3 regions of the Streptomyces sp. NPDC029956 genome follow, and region 2 is predicted to be linked to each of the others. Evidence: riboswitches for the same ligand, from Rfam matches in the RefSeq annotation. Region 2 holds a riboswitch; each other region holds the start of a gene.
What was found. A riboswitch is a leader RNA that binds a small molecule or an ion and turns the genes downstream of it on or off. The one in region 2 is predicted to bind cobalamin.

Region 1 (7,510 bases), on a different contig from region 2:
GCGAACAAGAGGGTGAAGCGACCGGCAGGCGGGAATCGTGAAGATCTTCGGGAAGGTACGGCATCGGCCCTCCGCCTCATGGCGGCAGGCCACCGACCGCGCGTTCACGCTGATCGGCGACGGCCGGTACGAGGACGCGGGCGCACTCCTGACGCGCGCGGCGGATCTGGAGCCCTGGCTCTCGGAGTCCTGGTTCAACCTGGCGCTGCTGCACAAGTTCCGGCACGACTGGGAGCAGGCGCGCGCCGCCGGGCTCCGTGCCGTCGCCCTGCTCGACAAGGAGAGCGGCGCCCCCGACTGGTGGAACGTGGGCATCGCCGCGACCGCCCTCCAGGACTGGCCGCTGGCCCGCCGCGCCTGGCAGGCCTACGGACTGAAGGTCCCCGGCGCCGCCGCGGGCACCGGTGAGCCCGCCGGGATGGAGCTGGGCAGCGCCGCCGTCCGGCTGTCGCCCGAGGGCGAGGCCGAGGTCGTGTGGGGCCGCCGGCTCGACCCCGCCCGGATCGAGGTCCTCTCCATTCCGCTGCCGTCCTCCGGACGCCGCTGGGGCGAGGTCGTCCTCCACGACGGCGTCCCGAACGGCGAGCGCACCACCACCGCCGGCCCCTCCTACCCGGTCTTCGACGAGATCGAGCTGTGGGCCCCCTCACCCGTTCCCACCTGGGTGGTGCTCCTGGAGGCCGCCACCGAGGCCGACCGGGACGCCCTGGAGCAGCTCGCCGCGGAAGCGGGCTTCGCCGCGGAGGACTGGTCGTCCTCCGTGCGGCTGCTCTGTCGCGCCTGCTCCGAGTCGACCATGCCGAGCGCCGAGGGCGAGGGCGAGCACTCCGACCCGCACGACCACAGCGAGCCGGGCCACCCCGGGCCGCTCGGGCACCGCTCGCCCGGCGAGCTGTGGGTCCCGGAGCGGGAGTGCGGCATCGCGGCCCCGGCCGGCCTGGTCCGCGGGCTCCTCGACGGCTGGGTGGCGGACAGTCCCGACAGCCGTGAGTGGCGCGATCTCGAAGAGGTCTGCTGAGCGTTCCCTGCCGGGCCCGTAGGCTGTCTTCCGACGGAATCGGGTTTTCAGGAAGGCGCGGCCGGACATGGCGCAGCAGGAGACGGACGAGCAGACGCAGATCAACGACGGGTTCGTCGTGGACACGGAGAACTGCGAGGAGCGGGAGCTCGCTCACCGTGAGCGCGGCACGGCCCGCCCGATCACGGTGGTCGGCAACCCGGTGCTCCACAAGGAGTGCAAGGACGTCACCGAGTTCGACGACTCGCTCGCGGCGCTCATCGACGACATGTTCGCCAGCCAGAAGGCCGCCGAGGGCGTGGGCCTCGCCGCCAACCAGATCGGCGTGGACCTCAAGGTCTTCGTCTACGACTGCCCCGACGACGAGGGCGCCCGGCACACCGGTGTCGTGGTCAACCCGGTCCTCCAGGAGCTCCCGGCCGAGCTGCGCGTCCTCGACGAGTCCAACGAGGGCTGCCTCTCCGTGCCGACCGCCTACGCCGAGCTGGCCCGCCCCGACTACGCGGAGGTCCACGGCCAGGACGCCCAGGGCAACCCGATCAAGGTGCGCGGCACGGGCTACTTCGCCCGCTGCCTCCAGCACGAGACGGACCACCTGTACGGCTACCTGTACATCGACCGCCTCTCCAAGCGGGACCGCAAGGACGCCCTGCGCCAGATGGAAGAGGGCACCCCGCGCTACGAGACGGTGCCGAACGCCTGATCGCCGGTACGCGTACGAGGAGGGCCCCGCACTCACCCGAGTGCGGGGCCCTTCTGCGTGCGGCGGAGTCCTAGAAGTCCTCGTCCAGGTCCACCGAGCCCTCGACCGCCACCTGGTAGGCGGACGGGCGGCGCTCGAAGAAGTTGGTGAGTTCCTGGACGCCCTGGAGCTCCATGAAGGAGAAGGGGTTGCCGGAGCCGTACACCGGCGGGAGGCCGAGGCGTACGAGGCGCTGGTCGGCGACGCACTGGAGGTACTCGCGCATCGACTCGGTGTTCATGCCGGGAAGGCCGTCACCGCAGAGGTCGCGGCCGAACTGCAGCTCCGCCTCGACGGCTTCCTTGATCATGTCGGTGATCTGGCGGCCGAGTTCGTCGTCGAAGAGATCCGGCTCCTCCTCCCGCACGGTGTCGACGAACGCGAAGGCGGCGTCCATGTGACAACTCTCGTCGCGGAAGACCCAGTTCGTGCCGGTCGCGAGGCCGTGCAGCAGGCCGCGGGACCGGAACCAGTACACGTACGCGAAGGCGCCGTAGAAGAACAGGCCCTCGATGCACGCGGCGAAGCAGATCAGGTTCAGCAGGAAGCGGCGGCGGTCGGCGGCCGTCTCCAGGCGCTCGATCTTCTCGACCGAGTCCATCCACTTGAAGCAGAACTGCGCCTTCTCGCGGATGGAGGGGATCTCCTCGACCGCGTCGAACGCGGCCGCGCGGTCGTCCGGGTCGGGCAGGTAGGTGTCGAGCAGCGTCAGGTAGAACTGGACGTGCACGGCCTCCTCGAACAGCTGGCGCGACAGGTACAGGCGCGCCTCCGGGGAGTTGATGTGCTTGTAGAGCGTCAGGACCAGGTTGTTCGAGACGATCGAGTCGCCCGTCGCGAAGAACGCGACCAGTCGGCCGATCATGTGCTGCTCGGCCGGGGTCAGCTTGGCGAGGTCGGCGACGTCCGAGTGGAGGTCGACCTCCTCCACGGTCCAGGTGTTCTTGATCGCGTCGCGGTAGCGCTCGTAGAAGTCCGGGTAGCGCATCGGACGGAGGGTCAGCTCGAAGCCCGGGTCGAGGAGGTTCTTCTTCTCGTTGGTGCTCATTACTGGCAGGCCTCGCAGGACTCGGGGTTCTCAAGGGAGCAGGCGAGGGCGTCCGCGTCGGGGGTCGCCTGCTGGACGGGGATGGTGGCGGCGGTGGGCGCCGCGGCCTGGGCGGCGCGGGCGATCCGGGTCGCCGGACGGGAGCGCAGGTAGTACGTGGTCTTCAGACCCTGCTTCCAGGCGTACGCGTACATCGACGACAGCTTGCCGATCGTCGGCGTCTCCAGGAACAGGTTCAGCGACTGCGACTGGTCGAGGAACGGGGTCCGGGCGGCGGCCATGTCGATCAGGCCGCGCTGCGGGATCTCCCACGCCGTGCGGTACAGCTCGCGGACCTCGGCCGGGACCCAGGTGAAGCCGGCCACCGAGCCGTTGGACTCGCGCAGCGCCTCACGGGTCTGCGCGTCCCACACGCCGAGCTCCTTCAGCTCGTCGACCAGGTACGAGTTGACCTGGAGGAACTCGCCCGAGAGCGTCTCGCGCTTGAACAGGTTGGAGACCTGCGGCTCGATGCACTCGTACACGCCGGCGATCGAGGCGATCGTCGCGGTCGGAGCGATGGCGAGGAGGAGGCTGTTGCGCATGCCGACGGCGGCGATCCGCTCGCGCAGCGCGGCCCAGCGCTCCGGCCAGTTCAGCTCGACCTCGTAGTGGTCCGGGTGGAGCACACCGCGGGCGGCGCGGGTCTTGTCCCAGGCGGGGACCGGACCGCTGCGCTCGGCGAGGTCGGCGGAGGCCTCGTACGCGGCGAGCATGATGCGCTCGGCGATACGGGTGGACAGCGCGCGCGCCTCGGCGGAGTCGAACGGCAGCTTCAGCTGGAAGAAGACGTCCTGGAGGCCCATCGCGCCCAGGCCGACCGGGCGCCAGCGGGCGTTGGAGCGGCCCGCCTGCTCGGTCGGGTAGAAGTTGATGTCGACGACCCGGTCGAGGAAGGTGACGGCCGTGCGGACGGTGGAGTCGAGGCGCTCCCAGTCGATGTCGCCGTCGACGACGAAGGCGCCGAGGTTGACCGAGCCCAGGTTGCAGACCGCGGTCTCGCCGTCGTCGGTGACCTCCAGGATCTCCGTGCAGAGGTTGGAGGAGTGGACGGTGTGGCCGGGCTCGGCGGTCTGGTTGGCCGTCCGGTTCGAGGCGTCCTTGAAGGTCATCCAGCCGTTGCCGGTCTGGGCCAGGGTCCGCATCATGCGGCCGTACAGGTCGCGGGCCGGCATCGTCTTGCGGGCCAGGCCCGCGGCCTCGGCCTTGTGGTAGGCGGCGTCGAACTCCGCGCCCCACAGGTCGACGAGCTCGGGCACGTCCGAGGGGGAGAACAGCGACCAGTCGGCGTCGGCGTTGACGCGGCGCATGAACTCGTCGGGGATCCAGTGCGCCAGGTTCAGGTTGTGCGTACGGCGCTGGTCCTCGCCCGTGTTGTCGCGGAGCTCCAGGAACTCCTCGATGTCCGCGTGCCAGGTCTCCAGGTAGACGGCGGCGGCGCCCTTGCGGCGGCCGCCCTGGTTCACGGCGGCGACGGAGGCGTCGAGGGTCTTCAGGAACGGCACGATGCCGTTGGAGTGCCCGTTGGTGCCGCGGATCAGCGAACCGCGGGCGCGGATGCGGGAGTAGGAGAGGCCGATGCCGCCCGCGTGCTTCGAGAGGCGCGCGACCTGGTGGTAGCGGTCGTAGATGGAGTCCAGCTCGTCCTGCGGGGAGTCCAGGAGGTAGCAGGAGGACATCTGCGGGTGGCGGGTGCCGGAGTTGAAGAGCGTGGGGGAGGACGGCAGGTAGTCGAGCCGGCTCATCAGGCGGTAGAGGGCGGTGACCTCGTCGAGCGCGCGGACGCTGTCGTCCTCGGCGAGGCCGCAGGCCACACGGAGCATGAAGTGCTGCGGGGTCTCGACCACCTTGCGGGTGATCGGGTGGCGCAGCAGGTAGCGCGAGTAGAGGGTGCGCAGACCGAAGTAGCCGAAGCGGTCGTCGGCGGTCGCGTCGATCGTCGCGTCGAGCCGGTCCGCGTGCAGCGCGACGAACTCGGCGGTGCGGTCGGCGATCAGGCCCTCGCGGTGACCGACGGCGACGGAGGCCGAGAAGGAGAAGGAGCCCTGGCCGGCGGCCTCGTCGGCGATCGTGATCGTCAGGAGCCGGGCGGCGAGCCGGGAGTACGCCGGGTCCTCGGCGATCAGACCGGCGGCCGACTCGGTGGCCAGCTCGCGCAGTTCCGCCTCGTCCGCCACTGCGCTGCGGCCGCGCAGTGCGGCGGCGGCGACCTTGCCGGGGTCGGTGTCGGGGAGATCGGCGGTGAGGTCGGTCAGGGTCCGCAGCAGCACGGTCCCGGGGCCGTCGCTCTCGACCGCGGAAGCCTCGGCGGAAGCCGGATCGGCGGGCGCGATGGTCACGTGGGGGCTCTCCCTCGCTCGGCTCGGGGCCGCGGCGGGGGATGGCGGGCATGCGGGCATCCGTAACGCCGGACGCGACGCTTCCACCGGCCCACTCCGCGAGGCCCGGACGTCGTTGGCACCCGGAACGGACGGACCGGATGCGCTGGCGGCAGGTCCTCGGACTCACCTCGCCCGAATACGTCGTATCCGTACGAAGCACACCGTTGCGGGACAGTTCCGGATTCGCGCCGGATTCCCCTGCGTCGACAGCGAGGATGAGCATACATGTGGGGGGCGCCGCTTGCGGAACCCCCCACATGTTGTGTCGCCCCCCCCGGCTCAGAACTCCAAGGAGTAGGTGCGCAGGCGGTGGTCGGGGAGGGGCTCCCAGTCCCGGTCCGGGGTGCGGACGAAGCCCAGACGCTCGTAGATCCGGTGCGCGGAGACCATCGTGGCGTCCGTGGACAGCACGATGCGCCGGCACCCGGGGAGGGCCCGTGCGCGGTCGATACAGGCCCGTACGAGGGCCTCTCCGACGCCCCGGCCGCGGGCCTCCCGGGAGACCACGAGCATCCGGAACTCGGCCTCGCCCTCGACGGCGATGTCCGCCCACGGGGTCGAGCCGGTGGCGAAGGTCACCCCGCCGAGCAGTCGCCCGTCGCCGTCCTCGGCGACGAGCACCTCGCTCTCGCGCGCCCGCCGGGCGGTGTCCCGGAGCACGTGCAGATACGAGTCCTCCGCCCCGTACTTCAGCAGCCCGTCGTTCAGATAGGTCCCCGCGGTGAGTTCACCGAGCGCCTCGTGGTCCTCGGGCCGTACCGCCCTGATCGTGAAGTCCATGAGGGCAGTGTGCCTCCGGCGGCCCGGAGGCCCCCAGCGGGTCTCAGCCGCCGGCCCCCACCGAGTTGTCGGGTGCGCCGTCGCCCACCGGCGGCAGGTCGCCGCGTCCGACGGGCCGCCCGCCGCCCGTCTGCTCCGGCAGGACGGCGTCGAGGTCGGCGGCGTCGGCGCGGTGGGTGCGCTCGGCGGCGCCCCGGAGTGCCTTCCGGTCCACCGTGAGCGGGGCGGCGACCTCGACGCGCAGCCCGTTCTCGGTGCGTACGTACGCGTGCTGCCCGGGGGAGCGGAGGTACCAGCGGTCTCCGTCCCGGACGCAGCCGTCGGACCCGGCGCTGTCCGCCGCGGCGCACTCCTTCTCCGAGAAGGGGCGGCGCTCGGCGGAGACGGTCAGGCGGACGCCGTCCTTCCGCAGGTAGGAGACCTGGAAGCCGTCGTCGCCGACGACCCCCGACGCCATCCGGGAGGCTTCGAAGCCCTCGGCCTCGGTGACGTACACATGGTCCTTGTCGGTCTGTGCCCAGCGGGCACGGGCGTCCAGCTCGGCCGCGTCGGGCGTCGGGGGGCCGCCCGCCGTCTCGGTGCCGCAACCGGTGACGGCGAGGGCGAGGGTGAAGGGGAGCAGGGCGAGCGGGGCGAGGAGTGGTCGGGTGCGCATGTCCCGCATCCTCGCCCGGGGACGGCGAAGGCCGCCATGCCTCCGGGTGGGGCAGGGCGGCCTTCGTCAGGTCCGGCGCCGGATCAGTGGGTCTCGGCGCCGACCTTCGGGAGCTTCGGGTCGACACCGCGGTCGCCCGCGTCGGCCGTGTAGTCCTCCGGGGAGGTCTCGTCGATGCCCTCGGGGGCCTTCACGGCCTTGAGGACGAAGGTCAGGACGACCGTGACGAGGACGTTGAGGAGGAAGGCGGTGAGACCGATGTAGCCGATCTCGCCGATGCCCGGGATCTCCGCGGAGGAGCCGCCGAAGTGCTTCTGGGTGGGGCTGGCGACCCCGTAGGCGGCGACCGTGCCGTAGATCATGCCGACGGCCCAGCCGGCGAGCAGCGCCCAGCGGTGGAACCAGCGGGTGAAGAGACCGCCGACGAGGGCCGGGAAGGTCTGCAGGATCCAGATGCCGCCGAGCAGCTGGAAGTTGATCGCGACCGTCTTGTCCATGGTGAGGACGAAGGCGAGCGCGCCGACCTTCACGAGCAGCGAGACCAGCTTGGAGACCTTGGTCTCCTGGGCCGGGGTGGCGTCCGGTTTGATGAAGTCCTTGTAGATGTTGCGGGTGAAGAGGTTGGCCGCGGCGATCGACATGATCGCGGCGGGTACGAGCGCGCCGATGCCGATCGCGGCGAACGCGACGCCCGCGAACCAGTCCGGGAACATCGTCTCGAACAGCTGCGGGATGGCGAGCTGGCCGTTCTTCACCTGGATCCCGGCGGCGATCGCCATGAAGCCGAGCAGCGCGAGCAGGCCCAGCATCAGCGAGTACAGCGGCAGGATCGTGGTGTTGCGGCGGA
Region 2 (7,510 bases):
GGACCGGGCCGTCGACCGGCTCGACCCGAGCGTCGCGGAGTTGATGCGGAAGACCGGCGTGCCCGGGGTCTCCGTCGCCGTCGTCCACAAGGACGAGGTCGTCCACATCAGGGGATACGGCGTCCGCGAGGTCGGCAGGGAAGGCAGGGTCGACGCCGACACCGTCTTCCAGCTGGCCTCCGTGTCGAAGCCGATCGCCTCCACCGTCGTCTCCGGAGCGGTCGGCGTGGACGGCTGGCAGAAGCCGGTCAGCCCCGAACTTCCCGAGTTCCGGCTGAAGGACCCGTGGGTGACCGACCACGTGACCGTCGCCGACCTGTTCTCGCACCGCAGCGGCCTCCCCGACCACGCGGGCGACCTGCTCGAAGACCTCGGCTACGACCAGGAGTACATCCTCTCCCGCCTGCGGTACGAGCCGCTCGCGCCGTTCCGTGCCAGCTACGCGTACACCAACTTCGGCCTGACGGCGGCCGCCGAGTCCGTCGCCGCGGAGAAGGGCGTGCCCTGGACGAAGCTCGCCGAGGACACCCTCTACAGGCCCGCCGGGATGAACGACACCAGCTCCCGCTTCCAGGACTTCGTCTCGAACCCCGACCGGGCCCACGGCCACGTCAAGCAGGCGAACGGGACCTGGAAGGCGCAGTTCGTCCGGGACCCGGACGCCCAGTCCCCGGCCGGCGGCGTCAGTTCCTCGGCCCGTGACATGGCGACCTGGCTGCGGCTCCAGCTCGCCAACGGCTCCCTCGACGGGAAGCGGATCGTCGCCGAGGACGCGCTCGACCTCACCCACCACCCCGAGTCCGTCGCCAACCCGGCGCACGCGCCCGCCGCGAGGACCGGTTTCTACGGCCTCGGCTGGAACGTGTCGTACGACGACGAGGGCCGGCTCCGCCTCTCGCACACCGGCGCGTTCGCGGAAGGCGCGCACACCAACGTCACGATGCTGCCGGGCGAGCAGCTCGGCATCGTCGTCCTCACCAACGGCGCGCCGGTCGGCGTCGCCGACGCCGTCGCCCTCGACTTCTTCGACACCGCGCAGGACGGGAAGCCGAGCCGGGACTGGCTGCCGATCGTCAACGCCCTGTACGAGCAGGAGGCGGAGGCCGGCCGTTCGGCCACGGACTTCGCGAAGCCGCCTGCCGACGCGACGCCCGCCAAGGCGGACAGCGCCTACACCGGCACGTACGACAACGACTACTACGGCCGTCTGACGGTGGCGGAGGAGAGCGGCGGGCTGGTCCTGCGACTGGGGCCGGAGCCCCAGTCGTACAAGCTCACCCACTACGACGGCGACACGTTCAGCTTCGCGACGCGCGGGGAGAACGCCGTCGGTCCCACCGCCGTCACGTTCTCCCCGGACGGCAGGACCGTCCGCGTCGAGTACCTGGACGAGCAGGGACTCGGCACCTTCACCCGGCAGTAGGTCCGCCTCGTTCTACCCGTAGCGGCGCGGCGTCCAGGCGATCGTCCGGCCGTCGGCCCGTTCGACCGCCCGCGTCTGCGAGGAGCCGACGAGGAGCAGGGTGCGCATGTCGACCTCGGAAGGCTCCAGGGTCTTCAGGGTCACCACCCGGACCGACTGCTCGGGGCCGCCGACGTCACGGGCGACGACCACCGGGGTCTCGGGCGACCGGAGTTCGAGCAGGAGGTCGCGGGCCGCGGCCACCTGGTGCGTACGGGACTTCGACCCCGGGTTGTAGAGCGCGAGGACCAGATCGGCGGCGGCCGCGGCGCGCAGCCGGGCCGCGATGACGTCCCAGGGCTTGAGCCGGTCGGAGAGCGAGATCGTCGCGTAGTCGTGGCCGAGGGGTGCGCCCGCGGCGGCGGCGGCCGCGTTGGCGGCGGTCACCCCCGGGAGGACCCGTACGGGCACGTCCGCGTACTCCGGCTCGCAGGCGACCTCCAGGACGGCCGTGGCCATCGCGAAGACGCCGGGGTCGCCGCCGGAGACGACCGCGACCCGGTGGCCGCGGCGGGCCAGGTCGAGGGCGAACTCGGCGCGTTCGGACTCCACCTTGTTGTCCGAGCCGTGCCGGATCTGCCCGGGACGCAGCACCGGCACCCGGTCCAGGTAGGTGGTGTAGCCGACGAGCACGTCGGCGTTGACGAGGGCGCCGCGCGACTCGGGGGTGAGCCAGGGCGCCCCGGCGGGGCCGGTGCCGACGACGACGACCTCGCCCCGCTCCCGTACGGCGGGTTCGCGGTCGATGCGGGAGGGCAGCACGGCGACCGAGAAGTAGGGGACGGATCCGGGGTCGACGTCCACGAGGTCGCCGGTCCGCTCGCCCGCCATGAACGCCCGCTCCACGTACCGGGCGTCGTCCAGCCGGCCGGCCCGCTCCAGGGCCCGCTTCACGGTGGGGAAGGTGCGGCCGAGCTTCATCACGACCGCCGAGTCGGTGCCCGCGAGACGGGCCGTCAGCTCGTCCTCCGGCAGGGTGCCGGGGATGATCGTGAGGACCTCCTCCGCCTCGCACAGCGGCTCGCCGAGCCGGGCGGCGGCGGCGGACACCGAGGTGACACCGGGGATGACGGTCGTGTCGTAGCGGTCCGCGAGCCGCTTGTGCATGTGCTGGTACGAGCCGTAGAACAGCGGGTCGCCCTCGGCGAGGACGGCGACGGTGCGGCCGGCGTCGAGGTGCGCGGCGAGGCGGGCCGCGGCCTCCTCGTAGAAGTCGTTCAGGGCGCCCCGGTAGCCGCCCGGGTGGTCCGTGGTCTCCACCGTGAGCGGGTACACCAGCCGCTCCTCGATGTGGTCCTCACGGAGGTGCTCGGCGGCGATCGAGCGCGCGATGGACCGGCCGTGGCGGGCCGAGTGGTACGCGATCACGTCGGCGGCGGCGATGGCCTTCACGGCGGCCACCGTCATCAGGTTCGGGTCGCCGGGGCCGAGCCCCACGCCGTACAGCTTGCCGGTCACTTCTGAATCTCCGCTTCGTGGGCGATCGCGTTGATCGCGGCGGCCGTCATGGCGCTGCCGCCGCGCCGGCCCCGTACGACGAGGTAGTCGAGGCCCAGGTCCTGGGCGGCCAGGGCGTCCTTGGACTCGGCGGCGCCGATGAAGCCGACCGGTATGCCGAGGACGGCGGCGGGCCTTCCGGCCCCTTCCGCGACCATCTGCAGGAGGTGGAAGAGGGCGGTCGGCGCGTTGCCGATGGCGACGACGGAGCCTTCGAGGCGGTCCCGCCACAGTTCGAGCGCGGCGGCGGAGCGGGTGGTGCCGAGGTCGGCGGCGAGGGCCGGCACGGACGGGTCCGAGAGGGTGCAGATCACCTCGTTGTCGGCGGGCAGCCGGCGCCGGGTGACACCGCTCGCGACCATCTGCGCGTCGCAGAGGATCGGCGCTCCGGCCCGGAGCGCGGCGCGGGCGTTCGTGACGACCTGCGGCGACCAGGCGATGTCGCGTACGAGGTCGGTCATGCCGCAGGCGTGGATCATCCGGACCGCCACCTGGGCGACGTCGGCGGGCAGGCCCGCCAGATCCGCCTCGGCGCGGATCGTGGCAAAGGACTGGCGGTAGATCTCCGCCCCGTCCTTCTCGTAGTCGAACATCCTGTTGCTCTCGCTCATCTCGTCGTGCGGGCCGCGGTCACGGCTTCGGGCAGGGCGGTACGGGGGGTGGGGACGCCGTCCACCAGGTAGGCGCCGCCGGCGGTGGCGAGGACGTCGGTCCAGGCGCCGTGCGGGTGTCCGCAGCGGCGCTCGCAGCCGGAGAAGTGCACGGGGAGGCGGGGAGCCCCGAGGTGCACGAGGGGTCCGGGTAGGGCGTCGGCGCGGACGTCGGCGAGGGACTTGGCGCAGCCGGGCCGCCCGGTGCAGGCGGTGACGCCGGCCCAGGGGGAGTCGGGGCGGGTGACGAGCCCGGCCGCGCCGAGGGCGGGCAGCCGGTCGGCGCAGGCCCCGACGACGACGACCCCGCGCCAGGGCGTGAGCCGGACCTCCTCCGCGGGGAGCAGCGCCCGGAGCTGCGCGGCGGTGAGGCGGCCGAGCGGGGCGAGGACGGAGAGGGCGGCGGGCCCGAGGACGCCGGGCGGGAGGGGAGGGCCCTGGGGGAGTTCCGGCGCGGGTACGGGCTGCGCCGTCACCCCCGACTCCGCGATGTCCACCGGCTGCCCCTCGGGGAGTTCCCGGACCCGCCAGGCCCCGGTTCCGGCCTTCCGCGCCGCGGCCAGGAACCCGCCCGCCACCGCCAGGGCCGCGCTGGGTGCGTCGGCGCTCGGGAGCCGGACGGCCTGACCGCCGACGTGCAGCTCGGCCTCTCCGCCGCCCACTGCGACCAAGGTCACATCCCCGCCGAGCCCCGCGACATCACCGCGTCCGTCGTCGAGGACGAAGAGGAACCGGCCGGAAAGCGCCGCCGCCCAGGGTGCGGAGAGCAGGTGGGTGTCCAGCTCGCGGGCCCACAACTGCACGTCGGCGGCGCCGAGTCCGTCGAGGCCCGAGGCCGGGGAGGCGACGATGTTGCGCACGCGTTCGTGGGTGGGGGAGGGCAGCAGGCCCGCCTCGCCGAGGAGCGCCGCCAGCTCGGCCCCGCAGTCGTCGCCGAGGCCGCGCAGCTCGGCGTTGCCGCGCGAGGTGATGCTGAGCCGTCCGTCGCCCAGGGTCTCCGCCGCGTCCGCCAGCGCCTCGACCTGACGAGCCGTCAAATGGCCGCCGGGCAGGCGGAGTCGGGCGAGGCGGCCGTCGTCGGCGGAGTGCAGGCGCAGCGCCCCGGGGCACGCGTCGCCACGGTCCCGTATGCGAGGTTCGCCCGGGTCGGGCGTCGAGGGCGGGGTGGGCGGCATGGCGGCGAGCATACCGACGGGCCACCCGGCGGCCATCGGGTGTGATCCGGCCGACCCGGCGCCCCGCCCGGCCCGGAGGGCGGTCGTCCGGAAGGCATCCGGACCCCCGGTGTGATCCGGCCGACTCCGTCACCCGCCCCGGCCCGTCGACCGCACGATCTACTATGCAGACGGCATGGGGTCCCAGGACCCCGGGGAGGAAGCCCGGTGAGAATCCGGCGCGGTCCCGCCACTGTGAGCCGGCCCGGACTGTGCGTCTGCACGATCCAGGGACCGGTGAGTCAGGAACTCCCGCCGTCCATACCATCACCCGGGGCGCGGACAACCCCGAGGAAGGCCTGCGCTCGCCATGCTTCTGCTGCTGTCGCACTCCGACACCGACCTGCTCAGCGCCCGCGCGGCCGGCGGCCCGGTGGAGTACCGCTTCGCCAACCCCGCCCGTCTCCCCCTCGCCGACCTGACCGGCCTCCTGGCCGAGGCCGAGCTCGTCGTCGTACGGCTCCTCGGCGGCCTCCGCTCCTGGGAGGAGGGCCTCGACGCGGTCCGTGCGGCCGGGAAGCCGATGGTCGTCCTCAGCGGCGAACAGGCCCCCGACGCCCAGCTGATGGAGACGTCCACCGTCCCCGTCGGCGTCGCCACCGAAGCGCACGCCTACCTGGCGCACGGCGGCCCCGCGAACCTGGAGCAGCTGGCCCGCTTCCTCTCCGACACCGTCCTGCTCACCGGGCACGGCTTCGAGTCCCCGGCGGCCGCCCCCACCTGGGGCCCGCTGGAGCGCACCCCCCGGACGACCGACGGCCCGACGATCGCCGTGCTCTACTACCGCGCCCACCACATGAGCGGGAACACCGCCTTCGTCGACTCGCTGTGCGAGGCGATCGAGGACGCCGGCGCCCAGGCCCTCCCGCTGTACGTGGCCTCCCTGCGCGCCCCCGAGCCCGAGCTGCTCGACCGGCTCCGTACCGCCGACGCGATCGTCACCACCGTCCTCGCCGCGGGCGGCACCAAGCCCGCCGAGGCGCAGGCCGGCGGCGACGAGGAGGCCTGGGACGCGGGCGCGCTGGCCGCGCTCGACGTGCCGATCCTGCAGGCGCTCTGCCTGACCGGTTCGCGCGCCGCCTGGGAGGAGAACGACGAGGGTCTCTCCCCGCTGGACGCCGCCAGCCAGGTCGCCGTCCCCGAGTTCGACGGCCGGCTCATCACCGTGCCCTTCTCCTTCAAGGAGATCGACGAGGACGGGCTGCCCGCGTACGTCGCCGACGCCGAGCGCGCGGCCCGCGTCGCCGGGATCGCCGTGCGGCACGCCCGGCTCCGGCACATCCCGAACGCCGAGAAGAGGCTGGCGCTCGTCCTCTCCGCGTACCCGACGAAGCACTCCCGCATCGGCAACGCCGTCGGCCTCGACACCCCCGCCTCCGCCGTCTCCCTGCTGCGCCGACTGATCGCCGAGGGATACGACTTCGGCCCGGAGGCCGACCTCCCCGGTCTCGTCTCCGGCGACGGCGACGAGCTGATCTACGCCCTCATCGAGGCCGGCGGCCACGACCAGGACTGGCTGACGGAGGAGCAGCTCGCCAAGAACCCGGTCCGCATCCCGGCCGCCGACTACAGGCGCTGGTACGCGACGCTCCCCGAGGAGCTGCGGACCCATGTCGAGGAGCACTGGGGCCCGGCGCCCGGCGAGATGTTCCTGGACCGGTCCCGCAACCCGGAGGGCGACATCGTCCTCGCCGCACTGCGCCGCGGGAACCTGCTGATCCTCATCCAGCCGCCGCGCGGCTTCGGCGAGAACCCGATCGCGATCTACCACGACCCCGATCTCCCGCCGTCCCACCACTACCTGGCCGCCTACCGCTGGATCGCCGCCCGCTCCGAGGACGGCGGCTTCGGTGCCGACGCCATGGTGCACCTGGGCAAGCACGGCAACCTGGAGTGGCTGCCCGGCAAGAACGCCGGTCTCTCCGCCGCCTGCGGCCCCGACGCGGCCCTCGGCGACATCCCGCTGATCTACCCGTTCCTCGTCAACGACCCGGGCGAGGGCACCCAGGCCAAGCGCCGCGTGCACGCCACGCTCGTCGACCACTTGGTGCCGCCGATGGCCCGCGCCGACTCGTACGGCGACATCGCGCGCCTGGAGCAGCTGCTCGACGAGTACGCGCAGATCTCCTCCATGGACCCGGCGAAGCTGCCCGCGATCCGCGCCCAGATCTGGACGCTGATCCAGGCCGCCAAGCTCGACCACGACCTGGGTCTGGAGCAGCGCCCCGAGGACGACGGCTTCGACGACTTCCTGCTGCACGTCGACGGCTGGCTGTGCGAGGTCAAGGACGCCCAGATCCGCGACGGTCTGCACGTCCTCGGCGGCGCCCCGGAGGGCGAGGCCCGGGTCAACCTGGTCCTCTCCATCCTGCGCGCCCGCCAGATCTGGGGCGGCACCCAGGCCCTGCCCGGTCTGCGCGAGGCCCTCGGTCTCGACGAGTCGGCCGCGACCCGCACCACCGCTGACGAGGCGGAGGCGAAGGCCCGCGAGCTCGTCGAGGGCATGGAGGCCGCGGACTGGTCCGTGGACGCGATCGCGGCCGTCGCCGCCGCGTACGGCCCCGAGGTGCACGCCGTGCTCCGTTTCGCCTGCGAGCAGGTCGTGCCGCGCCTGGGCGCCACCACCGACGAACTCACCCACGCCGTGCACGCCCTGAACGGCGGCTTCGTCCCGGCCGGCCCGTCCG
Region 3 (4,244 bases), on a different contig from region 2:
TGACGTTCCGACTCTTCGAGCACGGCCTGCATGGCCACGAGTCTGGCCTCGAGTTCGCTTGCCTGGCGCTGCGCCTCGTGCGCGGCGGCCTGTGCGGCATCTGCCTGCTGGCGGAGCGCGCGAAGTCCCGTGACGACCAAGGCGGACGAGATGGAGCCGTCGCGGGCCAGGACCAGCTCCTTGGACGGCCCAAACGATGCAGCGCCCTCCGACTCCGGTGCGGCACTGTGTCCCGGATCAGGGATGGCCGACGCCGGAGTCTCGTCGACCCTGTCCACCGACGAGTCGGGAGATGAGCCCGTGACGCTGCGCTGGGCGGCCACCTCATCGTCCCGGAGTGCCAGGAGAGCTTCCGTCTGAAGCGACCCTCGCTCATCTTCGCGCCACCTTGCCAGGGCCGCAGAATTGAGAGAGCTGCCTGAACCGCTGCGCAGTGCCGCCGCAGCCGTCTCGTCGGCCCGGCGTGACTGCACGGCAGCGTCGGCCCTCCGCCACAACTCAACCCATCTGTTCGGGTCCTCATAGCGCCTCGCCTGCCTGGAAAGAAGGTCGACGATCATCAGAAGGCTCTCGAGATTGGGCAGCCTCTTGCCGCTGAAGACGTGATAGAGCGTCGACCTCCCCATCTGAAGACGACTGGCAATGCGGTCCAGTGTCGGCTGGTCTGCCTGCCGCCGCAGGTCTCGCAAGTGGCGCACCAGCTCGACGAGTTCCTCAGGCCCGTCGTCGGGGAGCGCGCTCATAGGTCGTCCGACCATCCGTCGTGTCACCGCCTCTCACCTGGGCATTCGCGTTGTCTCTGAATTGTCTCTACGATTCGAGAGAATCGGGCGCAGTGCCGGTCCGACACGGCGTCATCCTTCACCTCTGCGGGGGAGTTCACATGCTTATCGCCGCCGGCTCCGCCCAGACCCCCTACGTGCTGATTGCGCTCCTGGTGGGCCTGGTCGCGGGCGGTCTGGTGTTCCACATCTCCACCCGGCCACCGCTCAACATGGCCCTTGGCCCGGCGTTCCTCTCCGGCGGCGCTGCCGCCGGGGTGGTGATACCACTCGCCCTCCAGGTTCTGGAGCAGCTGGGTCTGCTCACCTAACCAGGGCGCGACCTTCCCGCGGGGCGCCGGACCGAAAGGTCCCGCGTCCCACTGTTTCGTCGCGGCCATCCTTCCCCCTGCTTCGCCGATGGATCGTCACGCCTCGTTCTATCGCGTCGGATAAGGAGAGCTTATCCGACGTGATTACCCATCCGGCTACCGTTCCGCCATGACGACCACACCCCGCCCGCGCTTCTCCGTCCGCGCCGGCCTCGCCGACCCCGAGTTCGATGGACCGTTCGAGGGGGTGCCCCATCACCTCACGGGCCCGCTGCAGAAGTGGGTGGAGGATGCGCTCTTCGTCGGGGGCGGCCGATACAACGAAGCCACCGCACAGCTTCTGTGCGTGCGGCTGCGGATCCCCGTCCTGAGCGAACGCGCTGGATTGTTCCCCTACACGAAGACCCTCACGAGCCGTACGGGGGACGACCTGCTCGACATCGTTGACGCGCTGCTCGGTTACTGGTTCGAGATCGAGGTTGACGGATCGATCGGGACCCTCAACCGGCTGCTCGACAACGGCGGATCCGCATACCGGGTAACGGACATGGAGGACGGCCTGGAGGAGCGCGTCACCCCGGCCGCGAGGGATGCGGTGAGGCAGGCCATCACCGAAGCTGCAGACCAGCAGAACGCCGGCTCCGCGTCCGACCACCTCGAAGTGGCATGGAAGGCCGCGTACGGGCGCGGTCCGGATGCGGTGCGGGCGTACAGCGAGTCCATCAAGGCCGTCGAGGCCGCGGCGCACGCCGTCATCCAGCCGAACAACGCCAAGGCCACGCTCGGCACCATGCTTGGCGAGATCAAGAACGCCCGGCACAAGTTCGTCGCCGCGATCCCTTCGACCGGCGGCGATGCGATCGCCCCGGCGGAAGCGATGATGCGCGCTCTGTGGGACGGCCAGACGTCGCGGCACGGTGGCCAGACGCCCACGTCGCCCGAGACGCTGGAGTCGGCCCGGGCCGGCGTGCACCTCGCCGCCGCACTCGTGCAGTGGTTCGTCTCAGGAGCCGTCATCCGCACCCCCTGAGCCGTACAATGAGCCCTGGACGCAGGGGAATCCGGCGTGAATCCGGAACTGTCCCGCAACGGTGTGCGCCTTGAAGGCGTGAGTCCGAGGACCTGCCCATCCAGAACGTGCCCGAGCGTGTCCGCGCGCCCGTGCCCTTCTGGGAGGGCTTCGGGATATCGGCTCGAAGCCCGATCCGTATCGGATCGGGCTTTCTTACTGTCGGCCTCCAGGTCTCTCCAACGAAGGGGCGAGGTCTGCGCGAGCGCGCAGACGAGTTGCCGCCGCACCGGCGGAGACAGCCCAGGAGGACTTCGTGACCATTCAGATCGCGCCGCTGGCGGCCCTGCTCCTTGTGATGGGCATCAGCGTCGGCATCACGGTCTTCATGTACACCGCGCGCGCTCAAGGAGCTGGCGGTCGCGGCGACCTGGGGACGGCGATCGCCTCGGGGGCGGCCGTAGCAATGCTGCTGGCAGCCCTGTTCGCCCCCGGGTTCGGCGAGCCCCCGGCGACCCCCGCGACGTCGACGAATACCCCCCGAGCGGTCACGCCTGCCCACTAGCCGACGAGCCGGTGCGGCATGGGTCGGTTACCGACAACCGGCGTACGCCTCAGCTGCTGTCCGGCACGGTCACCCTCGTACGCGGCGCGAGGACGCCAGACCACGAGGTTGGCCGAAAATGCTGCACAAGGAAGGTTGGTGACGATGTATAAGAGAGCATAGGGAGTGTTGCACAAGGAGTGCAGCGCCCAGCATAGATTGAGGAGTACGCCGTGACTGTCCATCTGTATCCGCTCGCGAACGGGCTGAGCACCGACCACCCGGTGCCCGGGCTGCCGTTCGTCGATGACTCGCACATCCCGCTCGACGAGGGCCCCGAGGCCATCGAGGCCGTGGGCCGCAATAAGGGAGAGGGGATGTGGGGCCGTTTCGACCTCCACCGTGCTTCCGGCGGCTGGCGGGCCTTCACCACCGACCCGCTCGACAACTCGCTCGGCTGGTCGGTGCGCTACCACCCCGAGCACGGCCGGACCGTCCTGCTGATGAAGGACGACGACACCTCCACCCTGCACAGCACCTGGGACGGCGAGCAGCTGTTCTACCGGGCCGGCGGCTACTGGTTCGACGGCGCCGCCTGGTACCGGCCCGGACAGGTCTGGGACCCCGTCGAGCAGGACTACGAGAAGCGCCAGGCGCGCGCCGCGGTCACCGTCAGCGCCGCCGACATGCTCGACCGCCGCGCCGACGCGGCCCGGGCCGCCGTGCTCGACGTCGCCGCCATCGACGCCGAGGCGCCGGCACCGGTGGTGGCGAACTGGGGCGACCACCTGGCGCTGTGGGCCGCCCACCAGGCCGAGCGCGATGGCGCGCTGCCGCTGGAGAAGTGCGTGGTCGACCTCGCCACCCCGGAGCTGAGCGGCGCCCAGCTGATCGGCGTGCCGGAGATGGCCGAGCTCGGCGGCATCACCGCCTCGACGCTGCGGGCCTACATCTCGCGCGGCAACAGCGAGGTGCCCCAGCCGCAGGCCCAGGTCGGCGGCCGTGACCAGTGGGCCCGGGCCGTGGCCGACGACTGGGTCGAGGCCCGCCGGCGCTCCTACGAGGGCGTCCGGGCCGTGATGTCGGCCGGTGACCTCTACCAGCTCTCCCGCGGGGCGGCGGAGGTCCGTGACCACTTCGCCGATGACTTCCAGAACACCCTGTGGGGAAGGCCGGACGTGCGCAAGCGGTGGATCCTGCGCGCCCGCAACGAGGACTCCGTCCGGGAGATCGCCGACGCGCTGGCCTGGAACGTCGCCAGCAGCCTGGACCGCGTCCTGCCCACCCACGTCCTCGGCCACACCGTCGAGAGCGCCGTGCTGCACGACTTCGCCGACGCCATCGACCTGGACCGCGAGGTGCGGGCCCGGCCGAAGAAGGCGAGGGCGAAGGAGTGGCTGCACCTGTACCTCTCGCGGCCGATCGCGGAGATGCTCGTCTGGTTCATCCGCCACCACCCCGAGTCCGCCCACCACTACATCGGCGAGATCACCCGCGAAGCCCACACCCGCTGGGAGATCCCGGCGAAGGACACCCTCTACACGCTGCGCCAGTATGCGGTCGTGGAAGGCCGACTTAGCGCGGAGGAGGCGGACGCC

Region 1: linked by a shared signal. The riboswitch ahead of ACZ4XX_RS18260 (ribonucleoside-diphosphate reductase subunit alpha) and the one ahead of cobN (cobaltochelatase subunit CobN) in region 2 are both predicted to bind cobalamin.
Region 3: linked by a shared signal. The riboswitch ahead of ACZ4XX_RS31460 (hypothetical protein) and the one ahead of cobN (cobaltochelatase subunit CobN) in region 2 are both predicted to bind cobalamin.

Annotation. Positions count from the first base shown of each region.
Region 1 is NZ_JBVHZJ010000020.1:43,593-51,102, reverse strand. Features, by position in the region: gene ACZ4XX_RS18275 (tetratricopeptide repeat protein) at 38-1,018, shown strand; gene def (peptide deformylase) at 1,086-1,721, shown strand; gene ACZ4XX_RS18265 (ribonucleotide-diphosphate reductase subunit beta) at 1,792-2,808, opposite strand; gene ACZ4XX_RS18260 (ribonucleoside-diphosphate reductase subunit alpha) at 2,808-5,186, opposite strand; cobalamin riboswitch at 5,320-5,485, opposite strand; gene ACZ4XX_RS18255 (GNAT family N-acetyltransferase) at 5,508-6,008, opposite strand; gene ACZ4XX_RS18250 (hypothetical protein) at 6,052-6,663, opposite strand; gene mctP (monocarboxylate uptake permease MctP) at 6,747-7,510, opposite strand, start outside.
Region 2 is NZ_JBVHZJ010000004.1:5,186-12,695, reverse strand. Features, by position in the region: gene ACZ4XX_RS03875 (serine hydrolase) at 1-1,423, shown strand, start outside; gene cobJ (precorrin-3B C(17)-methyltransferase) at 1,436-2,920, opposite strand; gene ACZ4XX_RS03865 (precorrin-8X methylmutase) at 2,917-3,552, opposite strand; gene ACZ4XX_RS03860 (cobalamin biosynthesis protein CobG) at 3,567-4,796, opposite strand; cobalamin riboswitch at 4,939-5,097, shown strand; gene cobN (cobaltochelatase subunit CobN) at 5,134-7,510, shown strand, end outside.
Region 3 is NZ_JBVHZJ010000053.1:23,392-27,635, forward strand. Features, by position in the region: gene ACZ4XX_RS31445 (helix-turn-helix domain-containing protein) at 1-743, opposite strand, end outside; gene ACZ4XX_RS31450 (hypothetical protein) at 884-1,093, shown strand; gene ACZ4XX_RS31455 (hypothetical protein) at 1,263-2,123, shown strand; cobalamin riboswitch at 2,105-2,237, shown strand; gene ACZ4XX_RS31460 (hypothetical protein) at 2,419-2,667, shown strand; gene ACZ4XX_RS31465 (hypothetical protein) at 2,880-4,244, shown strand, end outside.